Regions from separate parts of the Serratia surfactantfaciens genome, predicted to be linked through region 4. Evidence: predicted binding sites of a transcription regulator. Region 4 holds the regulator's gene; each other region holds the start of a gene.
The links. Region 4 encodes PurR, which represses purine synthesis genes. Its sites were predicted from a motif close to CANGCAAACGTTTGCNTG; they were not measured.
Positions count from the first base shown of each region.

Region 1: the regulator PurR is predicted to act here: its motif matches at 1,676-1,693, upstream of cvpA (colicin V production protein).
Region 2: the regulator PurR is predicted to act here: its motif matches at 2,207-2,224, upstream of glyA (serine hydroxymethyltransferase).
Region 3: the regulator PurR is predicted to act here: its motif matches at 2,148-2,165, upstream of ATE40_RS18505 (NCS2 family permease).

Region 1 is NZ_CP016948.1:2,948,550-2,952,760, reverse strand. It holds gene folC (bifunctional tetrahydrofolate synthase/dihydrofolate synthase) at 1-772, shown strand, start outside; gene dedD (cell division protein DedD) at 773-1,516, shown strand; gene cvpA (colicin V production protein) at 1,751-2,251, shown strand; gene purF (amidophosphoribosyltransferase) at 2,273-3,790, shown strand; gene ATE40_RS13835 (UbiX family flavin prenyltransferase) at 3,922-4,211, shown strand, end outside.
Region 2 is NZ_CP016948.1:3,252,324-3,256,534, reverse strand. It holds gene ATE40_RS15335 (c-type cytochrome) at 1-759, shown strand, start outside; gene hmpA (NO-inducible flavohemoprotein) at 797-1,987, opposite strand; gene glyA (serine hydroxymethyltransferase) at 2,344-3,597, shown strand; gene ATE40_RS15320 (3-phenylpropionate MFS transporter) at 3,754-4,211, shown strand, end outside.
Region 3 is NZ_CP016948.1:3,957,019-3,961,229, forward strand. It holds gene ATE40_RS18500 (Na+/H+ antiporter) at 1-449, opposite strand, end outside; gene ATE40_RS18505 (NCS2 family permease) at 647-2,008, opposite strand; gene ATE40_RS18510 (VOC family protein) at 2,342-2,749, opposite strand; gene ATE40_RS18515 (glutathione S-transferase family protein) at 2,797-3,465, opposite strand; gene ATE40_RS18520 (lipocalin-like domain-containing protein) at 3,462-3,905, opposite strand; gene bhsA (multiple stress resistance protein BhsA) at 4,101-4,211, shown strand, end outside.
Region 4 is NZ_CP016948.1:1,636,565-1,640,775, reverse strand. It holds gene ATE40_RS07860 (C40 family peptidase) at 1-229, shown strand, start outside; gene sodB (superoxide dismutase [Fe]) at 429-1,007, shown strand; gene cydH (cytochrome bd-I oxidase subunit CydH) at 1,070-1,159, opposite strand; gene purR (HTH-type transcriptional repressor PurR) at 1,484-2,509, shown strand; gene punR (DNA-binding transcriptional activator PunR) at 2,506-3,450, opposite strand; gene punC (purine nucleoside transporter PunC) at 3,574-4,211, shown strand, end outside.

The DNA.
Region 1 (4,211 bases), 1.3 Mb from region 4:
GATCACCAGCATCGCGCTCGATCACACCGATTGGCTGGGCGACGATCGTGAAAGCATCGGCCGTGAAAAGGCCGGTATTTTCCGCAGCGGCAAGCCGGCGGTAGTGGGCGAACCCGACATGCCGGACAGCATTCGCCAGGTCGCCGAAACGCTGGGCGCGCCGCTGTATCGCCGCGGTGAAGCCTGGCGCTTCAGCGAGCAGGGCGATCGCTGGCAGTGGCAGGGCGGCGATACGCTGCTGACCGATCTGCCGACGCCGAACGTGCCGCTGGCCAATGCCGCTACCGCACTGGCGGCGCTGAACTGCTCCCCGCTGGAAATCGACGAACGGGCGATCTTCACCGGGCTGCAGCAGGCGACGCTGCCGGGGCGCTTCCAGATCGTGCGGCGGGAGCCGACGCTGATCCTCGATGTGGCGCACAATCCGCACGCCGCCGGTTATCTGGCCGGGCGCCTGGCCAGCCTGCCGCGCGAAGGCGGCAAGGTGCGCGCGGTGGTGGGCATGCTGTCGGACAAGGACATCGCCGGCACGTTGGCCTGCCTGAGCGAGCAGGTGGATGAATGGTACTGCGCGCCGCTCGACGGGCCGCGCGGTGCCAGCGTCGAACAGCTGGCGCAACATCTGACGGAACCGCGCCGTTTTGCCGATGTCGAAACTGCCTGGCGGCAGGCTATGCAGGATGCTGATAAACAGGATATTGTGATCGTCTGTGGATCGTTCCACACCGTTGCGCAGGTGATGGCGGCGTTAGACGAGATGCGGGGAGTGTGAGTGGCGAGTAAATTTCAGAACCGACTGGTCGGAACCGTGATTCTGGTGGCGCTGGGGGTAATCATCCTGCCAGGGTTGCTGGACGGCAAGAAGAAGCATTACGAGGACGAATTCGCGGCCATTCCTTTGGTGCCGAAGCCGGGCGACGTCGAAGAGAACGACGTGCTGCCGCCGGTGACGCAGCCGTTGCCGGCGCAGCCGCCGGAAGGGGCGGGCGCGTTGGTCGAGCAGCAGGCGGCCAACGAAGCGGCGGCGCAACAGGCGGCGCGGCAGAATGCTCAGCAACCGACGCTGGTGGCGCCACCGCCGGTCGAGACGCGTCCTCAGCCGGCGCCGCAGCCTAAGCCGAAACCGGTAGAAACCAAACCGGTGGAAGTGAAACCGAAACCGGCGCCGCAGCCGAAGCCGGTGGAAGTGAAGCCGGTACCGAAACCGGAGCCTAAGCCGGAGCCGAAACCTGAACCGACGCCGCAGCCGAAACCGGCGGAAGAAAAAGCGCCGGCCGGGCAAGCCTATGTCGTGCAGCTCGGCGCGTTGAAAAACGCCGCCAAGGCGAACGAGATTGTCGCCTCGCTGCGCCTTTCGGGCTATCGCGCCTTTACCGTGCCGTCGACGCCGGTGCAGGGGCAGATCACCCGTATCTACGTCGGGCCAGATGCCTCTAAGCAGAAGCTGCAGGCGGCGCTGCCGTCGCTGAATTCGATCAGCGGGCTGAGCGGGCAGGTGAAGCCGTACGGCCGTTAAACCTCGCAGGGGCGCAGCACGATGCGCCCCTGAATTAAGGAGTGGTGGAGAGAAAGCGAGAAAAACCGCGCCTTTTGCAGGCGAAATCACCTATGTAGGCGCGGCGATTAGGAATTTTTTGATCGCCGCTTTTTATTTGTAACGTGGTAGGAAATCCCCTACGCAAACGTTTTCTTTTTCTGTTAGAATTCGCCGCGAATTGGATGCAGGGGCGATTCATTATTGGAATAGTTCATGGTCTGGATTGATTACGTCATTATAGCGGTGATTGGATTTTCGGCTCTGGTGAGCCTGATCCGAGGGTTTGTTCGCGAAGCATTGTCACTTGTGACATGGGGATGTGCGTTTTTTGTTGCCAGCCATTTCTACTCTTACCTTGCGGTCTATTTCACTCGTTTTGAAGATGAACTGGTGCGAAACGGCATCGCGATCGCGATTTTGTTCATCGCGACCTTGATCGTAGGGGCTATTGTTAACTATGTGATTAGCTCACTGGTAGAGAAAACCGGGTTGTCGGGCACCGACCGCGTGTTGGGCATCTGCTTCGGCGCGCTGCGCGGAGTGTTGATCGTCGCGGCGATCCTGTTCTTCCTGGATACCTTTACCGGCTTCTCACAAAGTGCCGACTGGAAACAGTCGCAGCTCATTCCCCAGTTCAGTTACGTCATCAGGTGGTTCTTTGACTACCTGCAGAGCACGTCGAGTTTCTTGCCGACCCAATTGCCGGGGCGGTAGCGCTGATGAGGAAAAGACAACATGTGCGGTATTGTCGGTATCGCCGGTTTCATGCCGGTAAACCAGTCGATTTATGATGCGCTGACGGTGCTCCAGCACCGTGGCCAGGATGCCGCAGGCATCGTCACCATTGACGCCCACAACGGGTTCCGTTTGCGTAAAGCCAACGGCCTGGTGAAGGATGTGTTTGAGGCGCGCCATATGCAACGCTTGCAGGGCAACATGGGCATTGGCCATGTGCGTTACCCGACGGCCGGCAGCTCGAGCGCCTCTGAGGCCCAGCCTTTCTACGTCAACTCGCCGTTCGGCATTACGCTGGCCCATAACGGTAATCTGACCAACGCCCATGAGCTGCGCCAAAAGCTGTTCGAAAGCGGCCGTCGCCATGTCAATACCACCTCCGACTCGGAAATCCTGCTGAACGTGCTGGCCAGCGAGCTGGATCGCTTCCCGCACTATCCGCTGGAGGCCGACAACATCTTTACCGCAGTCGCCGCGATGCATCAGCAACTGCGCGGCGCTTACGCCTGTGTGGCGATGATCATCGGCCACGGCCTGCTGGCGTTCCGCGATCCGAACGGCATTCGCCCGCTGGTGATCGGCAAGCGTACGCTGGAGGATGGCCGCAGCGAGTACATGGTGGCTTCCGAGAGCGTGGCGTTGGATACCCTGGGCTTTGAGTTCCTGCGCGATGTAGCGCCGGGCGAAGCGGTGTACATCACCACCAAAGGCCAGCTGTTCACTCGCCAGTGTGCAGAGAACCCGAAAACCAACCCGTGCCTGTTCGAATACGTCTATTTCGCGCGCCCGGATTCCTTTATGGACAAGATCTCGGTCTACAGCGCCCGCGTGCGCATGGGCCAGAAGCTGGGTGAGAAGATCGCCCGCGAATGGGAAGATCTGGATATCGACGTGGTGATCCCGATCCCGGAAACCTCCTGCGATATCGCACTGGAGATCGCGCGCATTCTCGAGAAGCCATACCGCCAGGGCTTTGTGAAGAACCGCTATGTTGGCCGCACCTTCATCATGCCGGGCCAACAGGCGCGTCGTCAGTCTGTGCGCCGCAAGCTGAACGCCAACCGCGCCGAATTCCGCGACAAGAACGTGCTGCTGGTGGATGACTCCATCGTGCGCGGCACCACCTCGGAGCAGATCGTCGAAATGGCACGCGAAGCGGGCGCCAAGCGCGTCTATCTGGCTTCCGCCGCGCCGGAAGTGCGTTTCCCTAACGTCTACGGCATCGACATGCCGAGCGCCAACGAACTGATCGCCCACGGGCGTGAAGTGGATGAAATCCGCCAGATCATCGGCGCCGACGGGCTGATCTTCCAGGACCTGGACGATCTGATCGAAGCGGTGCGCGAAGAGAACCCGGATATCACCCAGTTCGAATGCTCGGTGTTCAACGGCATCTACGTGACCAAAGACGTCGACCAAAGCTATCTGGAATACCTGGAGTCGCTGCGCAGCGACGACGCCAAGGCGCTGCGGGTGCAAACCGAAGCGGAAAATCTGGAACTGCACAACGAAGGCTAATCGCCCGCGTTGATCCCCCAAGGTGCAGCGCCGCGTTTGCGGCGCTGCACCTTGCTCCTGTGACTTGCTTATCCCTCGCCATTGCGGCAAAGTCTGCCTGATCTTACTTTTTACGGCAGAGGCCATTTTCCATGAAACGACTCATCATCGGCATTTCCGGTGCCAGCGGCGCGATCTACGGCGTGCGCCTGTTACAGGTTTTGCGCGACGTCGCAGAGGTGGAAACCCATCTGGTGATGAGCAACGCGGCAAGGCAGACGCTGGCGCTGGAAACGCCGTACAGCCTGCGTGAAGTGCAGGCGTTGGCCGATGTGGTGCATGATGCGCGCGATATCGCCGCCGGCATCTCCTCCGGCTCCTTCAAAACCCTGGGCATGGCCATCCTGCCTTGCTCGATCAAAACGCTGTCCGGCATCGTCAA
Region 2 (4,211 bases), 1.6 Mb from region 4:
CCGCTGGCGGTGTGGAACCAGCTGTTCCACGACGACCAGCCGTATCAGGCGGATCCGCAGCAGAGCGCCGAGTGGAACCGCGGCGCCTACCTGGTGCAGGGTGCCGGCCACTGCGGCAGCTGCCACACGCCGCGCGGCTGGGCGATGCAGGAGAAGGGGCTGGATGGCAAGGAAACAGTGTTCCTGAGCGGCGCCGAACTCGACGGCTGGTACGCTTCCAATCTGCGCGGCCTGCCGCCGGAAGAGGTGACGGCGCTGCTGAAAACCGGCCGCAGCCGCCATGCGGCGGTCGCCGGGCCGATGAGCGAGGTGGTGACCCACAGTACGCAGTACCTCAGCGACGGCGATCTGAACGCCATCGCGGTGTACCTGCGCAGCCTGGCACCGGAAAGCGCCGCCAAACCTGCCTCATCTGCTGCGCAGGCGGATAATCCGGGCGGCAAGGCGACCTATGCGATGTACTGCTCGACCTGCCACGGCAACCAGGGCGAGGGCACCGACTTCGCCATTCCGGCGCTGGCGGGCAACGCCACGGTGACGGCGGACAATCCGCTGACCGCGCTGCGGGTGGTGCTGGAAGGGGCGCATACGCCGACCACGCAACAGGCGATGGCGTTCGACATGCCGGCTTACGGCTGGGCGTTGAACGATCGGCAAGCGGCCGATCTGATGAGCTATCTGCGGGGAAGCTGGGGCAACCAGGCGGCGCCGGTGACGGTACAGCAGGTGCAGGACGCGCGCAAACTGCAGGAGAAATGAAGGGGGAGCGCGGTCTGACGGCCGCGCTCCGCAAGCATTACAGCACCTTATGCGGGCCGAAGCATTCGTAGTGGATGCGTTCGGCCTCTACGCCCATCTCCAGCAGCTGTTTCCCCACAAACTGCATGAAGGCTACCGGGCCGCAGAAGTAATAGTGCATCTGCGGATCGGCCAGGCTGCCCCGCAGCGCGCTCAAATCCATCAATCCGCGGCTGTGGTAATCGCGGCCTTCCACGTCATCGGCGCCCGGCTCGCGGTACCACACATGGCGGCTCAGATTCGGCATGCGCCCGGCAATATCCGCCACTTCATCGGCAAAGGCGTGCACGTCGCCGTTTTCCGCCGCGTGCAGCCAGTGGACCTGCGCCTGATGCTGGTTGTCGTGCAGGGTGTTGAGCATGCCGAGCATCGGGGTTTGGCCGACGCCGGCGGAGATCAGCGCCACCGGCGTAGTCGGCGCCACGTCGAGGAAGAAGTCGCCGTGCGGCGGGGCGATGTAGATCACGTCGCCTTCCTGCGCCTGCTGATGCAGGTAGTTGGACACTTTACCCTGATCTTCACGCTTTACCGCGATGCGGTAGAACTCGCCGTTCGGCGAGGTGGTCAGCGAGTACTGGCGAATTTCCTGATGCTCCAGGCTGTCGTGCTTGATGTAGACCGCCAGATACTGCCCCGGTTTGAAGTCCGCCACCCGGCCGCCGTCCACCGGCGCCAGCACGAAGCTGCAGATCACGTCGCTCTGCGGCTGTTTCTTCAGGATGCGGAATGCGCGCAGATCGCGCCAGCCGCCGTTATCGGCTTCGCTCTGCTGATAAATCTGCTCTTCACGCTGAATAAACACGTTGGCCAGCACGCCGTAGGCTTTGCCCCAGGCGTCCAGCACTTCCTGACCCGGGCTGAACATCTCGTCCAGCGTTGCCAGCAGGTGGCCGCCGACGATGTTGTACTGCTCCGGCTGAATATTGAAGCTGGTGTGCTTCTGCGCGATGCGCTCCACCGCCGGCAGCAGCGCCGCCAGGTTCTCGATGTTGGCGGCATAGGCGCAGATGGCGTCGAACAGCGCCTGACGCTGATCGCCGTTGCGCTGATTGCTCATGTTGAAAATGTCTTTCAATTCCGGGTTGTGCGCGAACATGCGATCGTAAAAGTGGGCGGTCAGCTTCGGCCCGGTTGCAGCCAGCAGGGGAATGGTGGATTTCACGGTGGCGATGGTTTGGCTATCCAGCATGGGAGCGCTCCTTGGGTTGGCTCTTGACGAGAATTTTAATGATGTATTTTAAATGCATCTTATTGGGTTCCGCGTCGCTTGTAAATGCCCTTGTTTTCGTTGCGGTGTTCTTCAGGCGTCGATCGTGTTCACAGAACATGAAAAAAGCGCATTGTTCGCATGAGGAAATGTCCGTTGATAAACGGGGACATTTCGCGGATCAAAGCCTTGCGCTGCCTTATGCCAATCGTTTGCGTAAAAACCTCTGTCAAGACCTATCTTCGGTGGGGGGAAACGGTTTACACTGTGGCCCAGAACCCAAACGGGTAGTTATTTGGTGATTTTTTAGTTAGCTGATTTAAGTCAGGAGATGCCGGATGTTAAAGCGTGAAATGAACATTGCCGATTACGATGCTGAACTGTGGCGCGCCATGGAGCAGGAAGTGGTGCGTCAGGAAGAGCACATCGAGCTGATCGCGTCTGAGAACTACACCAGCCCGCGCGTGATGCAGGCTCAGGGTTCCCAGCTGACCAACAAATACGCTGAAGGCTATCCGGGCAAGCGTTACTACGGCGGCTGTGAATACGTGGATATCGTTGAACAGCTGGCTATCGATCGCGCCAAAGAATTGTTCGGCGCCGATTACGCCAACGTGCAGCCGCACTCAGGCTCCCAGGCTAACTTCGCCGTGTACACCGCGCTGCTGCAGCCGGGCGACACCATTCTGGGCATGAACCTGGCGCACGGCGGTCACCTGACCCACGGTTCCCCGGTCAACCTGTCCGGCAAGCTGTATAACGTGGTGCCTTACGGCATCGACGACAAAGGTCAAATCGACTATGACGATCTGGCCAAACAGGCGCAGACCCACAAGCCGAAAATGATCATCGGCGGCTTCTCCGCTTACTCCGGCGTGGTTGACTGGGCCAAAATGCGCGAAATCGCCGACAGCATCGGCGCTTACCTGTTCGTCGACATGGCGCACGTGGCGGGCCTGATCGCCGCCGGCGTGTACCCGAACCCGGTGCCGCACGCGCACATCGTCACTACCACCACCCACAAAACCCTGGCGGGTCCGCGCGGCGGCCTGATCCTGGCGAAGGGCGGCGACGAAGAGCTGTACAAGAAGCTGAACTCTGCCGTGTTCCCTGGCGGCCAGGGCGGCCCGCTGATGCACGTGATCGCCGGCAAGGCGGTGGCGCTGAAAGAAGCGATGGAGCCTGAGTTCAAGGTTTACCAGCAGCAAGTGGCGGTCAACGCCAAGGCGATGGTGGAAGTGTTCCTGCAGCGCGGCTACAAAGTGGTCTCCGGCGGCACCCATAACCACCTGTTCCTGCTGGATCTGGTCGACAAAAACCTGACCGGTAAAGAAGCTGACGCTGCCCTGGGCCGCGCCAACATCACCGTCAACAAAAACAGCGTGCCGAACGATCCGAAGAGCCCGTTCGTCACCTCCGGCGTGCGTATCGGCACCCCGGCCGTGACTCGTCGCGGCTTCAAAGAAGCCGACGTGCGCGAGCTGGCCGGTTGGATCTGCGATGTGCTGGACAACATCAACGATGAAGCCACCATCGAACGCACCAAGAAGAAAGTGCTGGATATCTGCGCCCGCCTGCCGGTTTACGCCTAATCCCGCTTTCGCCTGAAAAAACCCGCTGCGGCGGGTTTTTTTATGGCCGCTTGCGGCAAACTGTGAACTGTTTGGCACTCTAATGCATTGAAGTGGAATGAAGATTGCCGGGCGGTGTGAGCTCTGTCAAAGTATTGCCCTCACACCGGAGGGATCATGGTTCTGCAATCAACGCGTTGGCTCGCTCTCAGTTATTTCACCTACTTCTTTTCCTATGGCATCTTCTTACCGTTCTGGGGCGTGTGGCTGAAAGGCGAGGGCATCGCGCCCGAAACCATCGGCATTTTACTCGGCGCCGGTCTGGTGGCCCGCTTCCTCGGTAGCTTGCTGATTGCTCCCCGCGTTAAAGATCCCTCTCATCTGGTCTCCGCCCTGCGCCTGTTGGCCCTGTTGACGTTGGCCTTCGCGGTCGGTTTCTGCTTCGGCAACGGTTGGGGTTGGCTGATGCTGGTGATCGCCGGTTTCAACCTGTTCTTTTCGCCGCTGGTGCCGCTGACCGACGCCCTGGCCGCCACCTGGCAGAAGCAAATCCGCATGGACTACGGCCGGGTGCGGCTGTGGGGGTCGCTGGCGTTCGTCATCGGCTCGGCGCTGACCGGGCAACTGGTGGCGGT
Region 3 (4,211 bases), 2.3 Mb from region 4:
CCCTCGAGCACGCCCATGATCGGCTTGGGAATGCGCCCTTTACCGACGATGCCGGACAGCGCCACGGCGTCGGTCGGCGACAGCACCGCCGCCAGCGCGAAGGCCGCCACCAGCGGAATGCCCGGCACCATGGCGTAGATCAGATAGCCGACGCCGACCACGGTGATCAGCACCAGCACCAGCGCCAGGCCGAGAATTTCACGCCCGTGATGCAGGAACTCGCGCGTCGGCGTTTTCCAGCCGTCGGCGAACAGCAGCGGCGGGATGAACAGCACCAGGAACAGTTCGGGATCAAAGTCGACGTGCAGCCCGAAATGCGGCCAGGCCAACAGCGCCCCGATGGCGATTTGCATCAGCGGCAGCGGCACCTGGAACGGCAACATGCGCGTCACCACCCCGGACAGGGAGACCACCAGGATCAAAATGAGGATTGTAAAAAAGATTTCCATGCTTTCCTTAGACTCTACGATTCAGACGACATCGGCTCAGGGCCTGCGTTGGTCCCGATAGTAGATCACTTTTTTTACAGCGGTTAAAGCTTGTTGTGCCTTTCAAAACGCGGTGCAGAGCAGAAGAAGACTTATCTTAAGAAGGGAGATGCCGTGCATGCTTCCCCCGCCCGCCGGGCGAGGGAAACGAGGCGTGATTAAATCGCCCAGCCGCCGGCGTAAAACGCCACCAGCGCTACGGCGATCAGCACGGTGCCGATGTTCAGCTTGCGCCATTCGCCGGAGAAGATGCGGCCGATGACCAGCGAGCTGAAGCCCAGCATGATGCCGGTGACGATGTTGCAGGTCAGCACGATGAATACCGCGCACAGCAGGCCGGCCATCGCATCGACGAAGTCGTTGAAGTCCAGCTTGGTGACGTTGCTCAACATCAGCAGGCCGACGTACATCAACGCCGGTGCAGTGGCATAGACCGGTACCAGATAGGCCAGCGGCGACAGGAACAGGATCAGCAGGAACAGAATGCCGACCACGGTGGCGGTCAGGCCGGTCTTGCCGCCCGCGGCGGTGCCGGCGGCGGACTCGATGTAGACGGCGGCGGGTGCGGCGCCCACCAGGCCGGAGAAGATGCTGCTCAGGGAATCCGAGGTCAGCGCCTTGCCACCGCTGATGATCTGCCCGTCTTTATCCAGCAGGTTGGCCTGCCCGGCCACCGCGCGGATGGTGCCGGTGGCGTCGAACACCGCGGTCATCACCAGCGCCAGCACGCTCGGCAACACCACCGGCTGCAGCGCGCCCATGATATCCAGGCTGAAGATCAACGATTTGCCATCAGCGTCCGCCAGGCTCGGCATGGCGAACAGCCCCTGGTATTTCACCGCCGGATCGAAGATCAGACCGATGATGGAAATGGCGATGATCACCAGCAGAATGCCGCCGGGCACGCGCAGTTTCTCCAGCCCGAAGATCACCGCCAGACCGACCAACGTCATCACCACCGGGAAGGAGGTGAAGGCACCGAGCGCTACCGGCAGGCCATCCAGCGGGTTCTTCACCACCAGGCCGACGCCGTTGGCGGCGATCAGCAGCAGGAACAGGCCGATGCCGATGCCGGTGCCGTGCGCCACGCCCATCGGCAGGTTGCGCAGGATCCAGGCGCGAATGCCGGTCACCGAGATGACGGTAAACAGCACGCCCATCAGGAACACTGCGCCCAGCGCCACCGGGATGCTGATGTGTTGGCCCAGCACCAGGCTGAACGCGGTGAAAGCGGTCAACGAGATCGCACAGCCGATGGCCATCGGCAGATTAGCCCACAACCCCATCAACAGCGATCCCAGACCAGCCACCAGGCAGGTGGAGACGAACACCGCCGCCGGCGGGAAACCCGCCTTGCCCAGCATGCTCGGCACTACGATCACCGAGTACACCATCGCCAGGAAGGTGGTCAGCCCCGCCACCACTTCCTGGCGCACGCTGCTGCCGCGCGCGGAAATTTTAAAATAGCCATCAAGCCCGCCGGTTGGTTTTGCGGCGTGGTTCGCTTGAGAGTTCGACATAGGTTACTTCCCCTGTGTTTCATGAATCGGCCCGTCGCAGCAGGCCTGTAATCTCGCCCGCGCCTGATCGCCACGTAATCGTTTACGTCACGTTCCGCTTCCTTGCCCTTCCGTCGCACCGCCAACGGCGATGCGCACCAAGGCAAACGTTTAACTCGCAGCGCGCGGTACGGGTGATTTATGGTGGTTTATTCAAGGCAAACGATTATCCTGCCTTCCCTAGCGTCTAATCAACTAAAGATCGCGGCAAATTATGCAGAAAATGACGGGAATGGCTTCTGCACGAAAAGACGGGGCGACCGGACGCCCCGAGCGACATCTTCCACGACGACATTATTGCGTCTGCACCGCACTGGGATCCATGTACATCAGCTCCCAGATATGGCCGTCCAGATCCTGGAATCCGTGGCCGTACATAACGCCATAATCCCGCGGCTGGTGGTAGGTATTGCCGCCGCCGGCGATCGCCTTGCGCACCAGTTCGTCGACCGCCGCCCGGCTGGGTTGCGACAGACAAACCAGCACCTCGGTGGCCTGCCTGGCATCGCCGATCGGATTTGGGGTAAACATGCTGAATTTGTCGTGGGTCAGCAGCATCACGTAAATCGTCTCGCTGACCACCATGCAGGCGGCGGTATCGTCGGTAAATTGCGGGTTGAAACTGAATCCCAACTGGGTGAAAAACGCCATCGAGGCGGGCAGATCGCGTACGGGCAGATTAACGAAGATTTGCGTAGCCATGGGCTACCTCCGATGAAGAATGACCTCATCGAGTATAGCCCATCGCTTTAACTCAGCAGATCGTAAGGGCCGCCCTGCTCCAGCGCCCGTTGATAGGCCGGCCGGGCATGAATGCGCTGCAGGAAGCCGCGCAGTTTCGGGCAATTGTCCAGCGCGCCGCGCGCCGCCATCGCCTCCAGCGGGAAACTCATCTGGATGTCCGCCGCACTGAAGTCGTTGCCGACGAACCAGCTGCCCTTGTTCAGGTGCTGCTCAAGGTACTCGCAGTGCGGCGCGATCTGCTTGTCGAGGTATTCGCGCTGCACGCCTTTGCCGATCGCGCCCGCCACCGGCCGCAGCAGCCACGGGATCGGCGGCTGGCCGAGACGGCTGAACACCAGTTTCATCACCAACAGCGGCATCAGCGATCCTTCCGCGTAGTGCAGCCAGTAGCGGTATTGCTGACGCGCGTGGAAATCGGTCGGCATGAACATGCCTTGCGCGTCATAGGCTTCCTGCAAATATTCGATAATGGCGCCGGATTCCGCCAGCGTCAGATCGCCGTCGACGATCACCGGCGATTTGCCCAGCGGGTGGATCTTTTTCAGCGCCGGCGGCGCCAGCATGGTGTTCGGATCGCGCTCGTAGCGTTGCACCTGATAGGGCACGCCCAGCTCTTCCAGAAACCACAGAATGCGCTGCGAACGCGAGTGATTGAGATGATGAACAATGATCATGACGAGGCTCCTGTCCGTTGCCACACCAGCTCGCCAACCTGCAAGCCGTTGCCGAGCTGCAGCGGAACCGTGCGCAACGTCAGCCGATCGCCGCTGAAAGCGTAAAAGCGTACCTGACGGCTGCCGATCCAGTTGGGGAACGAACAGCCTTCGACCTGATGCACCACCTGCAGCTCGCTTTCCTCCACCTGATAGCGGCCGAAGTAGCAAATCATATTGATGAAAGCGGTATGGATCTCGCGTTCGGACCCCTGCGCCAAATCAGCGGCGGCGAAACGCGGCCGCACGGCGCTGTAGAGCTGCGCCGCCATCGTGCCATTGGCCTCATAGTGGATGCGCCCCAACACCTGCTCACCCAGCGGATAATTCAACTCGCCATCCTGATTTTTAAACGCCGACGACACCAGCGCCCAGCTGCCGATAAACGCGTTTACCGTCATCAGTCTTCTCCGGTTAAGGATCGTCTGTAAAGGGTAGTGATGATTTTTACCGCGCGCCAGCGGGTGAAAAATAATCAATTTATTTGAATGAAATACTCAAAACTCTCCGATTTTTTATTCCGACCTGCCGCACTACTATTTAACACATCGAGAGACAACGAGCTCTCACCCAATCAATACGCTGAGGAATACATCATGAAAAACGTCAAAATTTTTGCTACCGCTGCACTGCTGGCTACCGCTTCTTTCGCTACCTTCGCCGCTGACCTGCCAACCAGCCAGCCTGCCGCAGACGCTCAGAAAATC
Region 4 (4,211 bases):
TGACGCGGCGCCGATCAAGAAAAGCGAGCTGGAAAGCGGCGATCTGGTGTTCTTCCGCATCAACAACCGCGGCGTGGCGGACCACGTCGGCGTCTACCTCGGCAACGGCAAATTCATCCAGTCGCCACGCACCGGCGAAGAGATCCGCATCAGCCAGCTCGACAACGACTATTGGCAGAACCACTACATCGGCGCACGCCGCGTAGTGACGCCGAAAACCATTCGTTAATTTCCCGCTCTGCGCGGTTGCGGCCCCGGTCGCAACCGCCTGCTCAAGCTATCGCCCATCGCACTTCCCCACGCGCATTTCTCGCTTTTCCTCCTGTTTTTTATGGTGAAAATTGTTAAGATTGAATGACCACAATAAAAAACGGCCCATCCGGTTCCCGCCCCGGCGGGAAGCACATGGCGCTGTAAAGGAGGAAGCAATGTCGTTTGAATTACCTGTATTACCGTATGAGAAAAACGCGCTCGAGCCGCACATCTCCGCCGAAACCCTGGAATACCACTACGGCAAACACCACAACACCTACGTGGTTAACCTGAACAACCTGGTGAAAGGCAGCGAGTTCGAGGGCAAATCGCTCGAAGAGATCATCAAGACCTCTAACGGCGGCGTGTTCAACAACGCCGCGCAGGTGTGGAACCACACCTTCTACTGGCACTGCCTGTCGCCACAGGGCGGCGGTGAACCGCAGGGCGAACTGGCGGCGGCGATCGTCAAGTCCTTCGGCTCTTTCGCTGCGTTCAAAGAGCAGTTCACCGATGCCGCCGTGAAAAACTTCGGCGCCGGCTGGACCTGGCTGGTGAAAAAACCGGACGGCGCGCTGGCGATCGTCAACACCTCTAACGCGGCAACCCCGCTGACCGGTGAAGACAAACCGCTGCTGACCGTTGACGTGTGGGAACACGCGTATTACATCGATTACCGCAATGCGCGTCCAAAATACCTGGAAAACTTCTGGGCGTTGGTCAACTGGACCTTCGCAGCGGAAAACCTGGCGTAAGCACAGGTTTCTGATGTGACGAGGCGCAGCCAGGCTGCGCCTTTTTTAGCGCCGGGGGGAAATCAGTTCAACGCGGCAACGAAGCTGAAAGCGATAATGACCGCCAGCGCGCAAACGGTGGTGAACAGCGACATCTTCAATTCGGTATCCATGACAACTCCTTTAAAATGGGCTTTCCTAAGGATAAAAGGCGTACAATTAGTACGTCAAATCATTTTCCCACAGTTCGCCGATAAAATCTTGTTATCATTTCCCGGTTTATAATATCGATTACCTCTTCCACTTTTGCTCAATATGCGACAAAATTCGCAGTTCACAACTGCGTACCGGCATCCATGCCCCTCCTGATTAAGCGCTGAAGACTTCAACACACTAAAAACTCAGTTTTCGCTTCTCTGGAGAAGGATCTACGTAGGCAAACGATTAACATCACACTTACATGCTGTAAACATGTGAGTTCAGGAGTCATTCCTTACATGGCAACGATTAAAGATGTGGCCAAACGCGCGGGCGTTTCCACCACCACCGTTTCGCACGTCATCAATAAGACTCGTTTCGTCGCCGAAGAGACCAAAGCGGCCGTGTGGGCCGCCATCAAAGAACTGCACTACTCGCCGAGCGCCGTGGCGCGCAGCCTGAAAGTCAATCACACCAAGTCGATCGGCCTGCTGGCCACCTCGAGTGAAGCCCCCTACTTCGCCGAAGTGATCGAAGCGGTGGAAAACAGTTGCTACAGCAAAGGCTACACCCTGATCCTGTGCAACTCGCACAACAACCTGGACAAACAGCGCGCCTACCTGGCGATGCTGGCGCAAAAGCGCGTCGACGGCCTGCTGGTGATGTGTTCCGAATACCCGGATCAGCTGCTGGGCATGCTGGAAGACTACCGTAACATCCCGATGGTGGTGATGGACTGGGGTGCGGCGCGCGGCGACTTCACCGACACCATCATCGATAACGCCTTCGAAGGCGGCTATCTCGCCGGCCGTTATCTGATCGAACGCGGCCACCGCGATATCGGCGCCATCCCGGGCCAGCTGTCGCGCAACACCGGCGGCGGCCGCCATCAGGGCTTTATGAAAGCGCTGCAGGAAGCGCAGATCGACATTCGCGAAGAGTGGATCGTACAGGGCGACTTCGAGCCGGAATCCGGTTACAAGGCGATGCACCAGATCCTGTCGCAAAAACAGCGGCCGACCGCAGTATTCTGCGGCGGTGACATCATGGCGATGGGCGCCATCTGCGCCGCCGACGAGCTGGGGCTGCGGGTGCCGCAGGATATTTCCGTAATCGGCTACGACAACGTGCGCAACGCCCGCTACTTCACCCCGGCGCTGACCACCATTCATCAGCCGAAAGAACGCCTGGGCGAAATGGCCTTCACCATGCTGCTGGATCGCATCATCAGCAAGCGCGAAGAGTCGCAGGTGATCGAAGTGCATCCGAAGCTGATCGAACGCCGCTCGGTCGCCGATGGCCCGTTCATCGACTACCGCCGCTAATCCCCTGAGCCGGAAGCCTGCACGGCTTCCGGCGCCGCCTCGCTCAGCCACTCCTGATTCAGCGTCTCCCCATCGCCCAGATACGCCAGTAGCCAACTCATCGCCGGTGACGGTTTATCCTGCTGCCAGGTCAGGCAGCAAGGGCTGGCGGGAAACGGCTGCTGCAGCTGCAACGCCTTCAGCTCACCGCGCTGCACCAGCGGCAGCGCCCGATGTGCCGGCATCATGCCGACGCACAGCCCGGCGCACAAACAGTCGAGCGCCGACGTCCAGTCCGGCACCACCAGCCGCCGCTGGTTATCCAGCGTCCAGGTGACGCGCTTGGGCAAATTGCGCGAGGTGTCCTCCAGACAAAGCGAAGGGTACGGCCGCAACTGATCGTCATGCAGCGGCCCCGCCAGCTGCGCCAGCGGGTGTTGCGGGCTGACTACGCACAGCCAGTTCATATAGCCCATGTCGCGGAAGGCAAAACCGCCGCCGACCGGCACCGCACGCGTGGCGCCGATCGCCATGTCCGCCCTGCCGTCCGCCAGCGCATCCCAGACGCCGTTGAACACCTCGGGTTGCAGCATCAACTCGACGTCGGGGAAATGGCGGTAGAAATCCAGCACCAGCTGGCGGCTGCGCTGCGGTTTGACGATGATATCCACCGCGATATTCAGCTGACCGCGCCAACCGTTGGCCACCTGCTGACAGTGCCGGCGGGTGTCGAGCATTTTTTTGATAACAGCTCGCGCATCCTTGATAAACAACGCACCGGCCGGCGTCAGCTCCACATCGCGGTGACGCCGCTCAAACAGCGGCACCGCCAGCCATTGCTCCAGCTGCCGCACGGTATAACTCACCGCCGACGGCACCCGGTGCAGCTCCTGCGCCGCCGCGCTGAAACTGCCGGTGCGCGCTACCGCGTCGACGACTTCAAGTGAATATTCAGACCACATCGCTTTGCCTTCAATTTTTTTAACAGCACTTTGCAAATATTACCGTTTCACAAGCAGAGATCCAGCCGGATACACTGGCCGGCGCTAAAAACCTGCGATACTAAAATATTAACGAGAAATACCATGCGAAATTCTTTTGGCTTTATGTTCTACCTCGCCGGCCTGAGCATGTTGGGTTATCTGGCGACCGATATGTATCTGCCTGCCTTCGGCGCCATGCGCGAAGAACTGCAAATCTCCGCCGGCGCCGTGAGCGCCAGCCTGAGCATCTTCCTGGCCGGCTTCGCCTTCGCGCAGCTGCTGTGGGGGCCGCTCTCCGATCGCCTGGGGCGTAAACCGGTATTATTGATTGGCCTGACGCTGTTCGCCCTCGGCTGCCTCGGCATGCTGTGGGTGGAAAACGCCCTGCAGCTGTGGATCCTGCGCTTTATTCAGGCGGTCGGCGTCTGTTCCGCCACCGCCATCTGGCAAGCGCTGGTGGTCGACCGTTATCGTGAAGGTCAGGCCAATCGCGTGTTCGCCACCATAATGCCGCTGGTGGCGCTGTCACCGGCGTTGGCCCCGCTGCTTGGCGCCTGGCTGCTGAACCACGCCAGCTGGCGGGCGATCTTCGCCGCGCTGTTGGTGATCACCGCGCTGCTGCTGCTGCCGACGTTGATGCTCAAAGAGCGCGCCAAAACGCAACCCGCCGCCGACGCGCCGAAAAACGGCGTCAGCTTCTGGCAACTGTTGAAATCTCCGGTGTTCAGCGGCAACGTCGC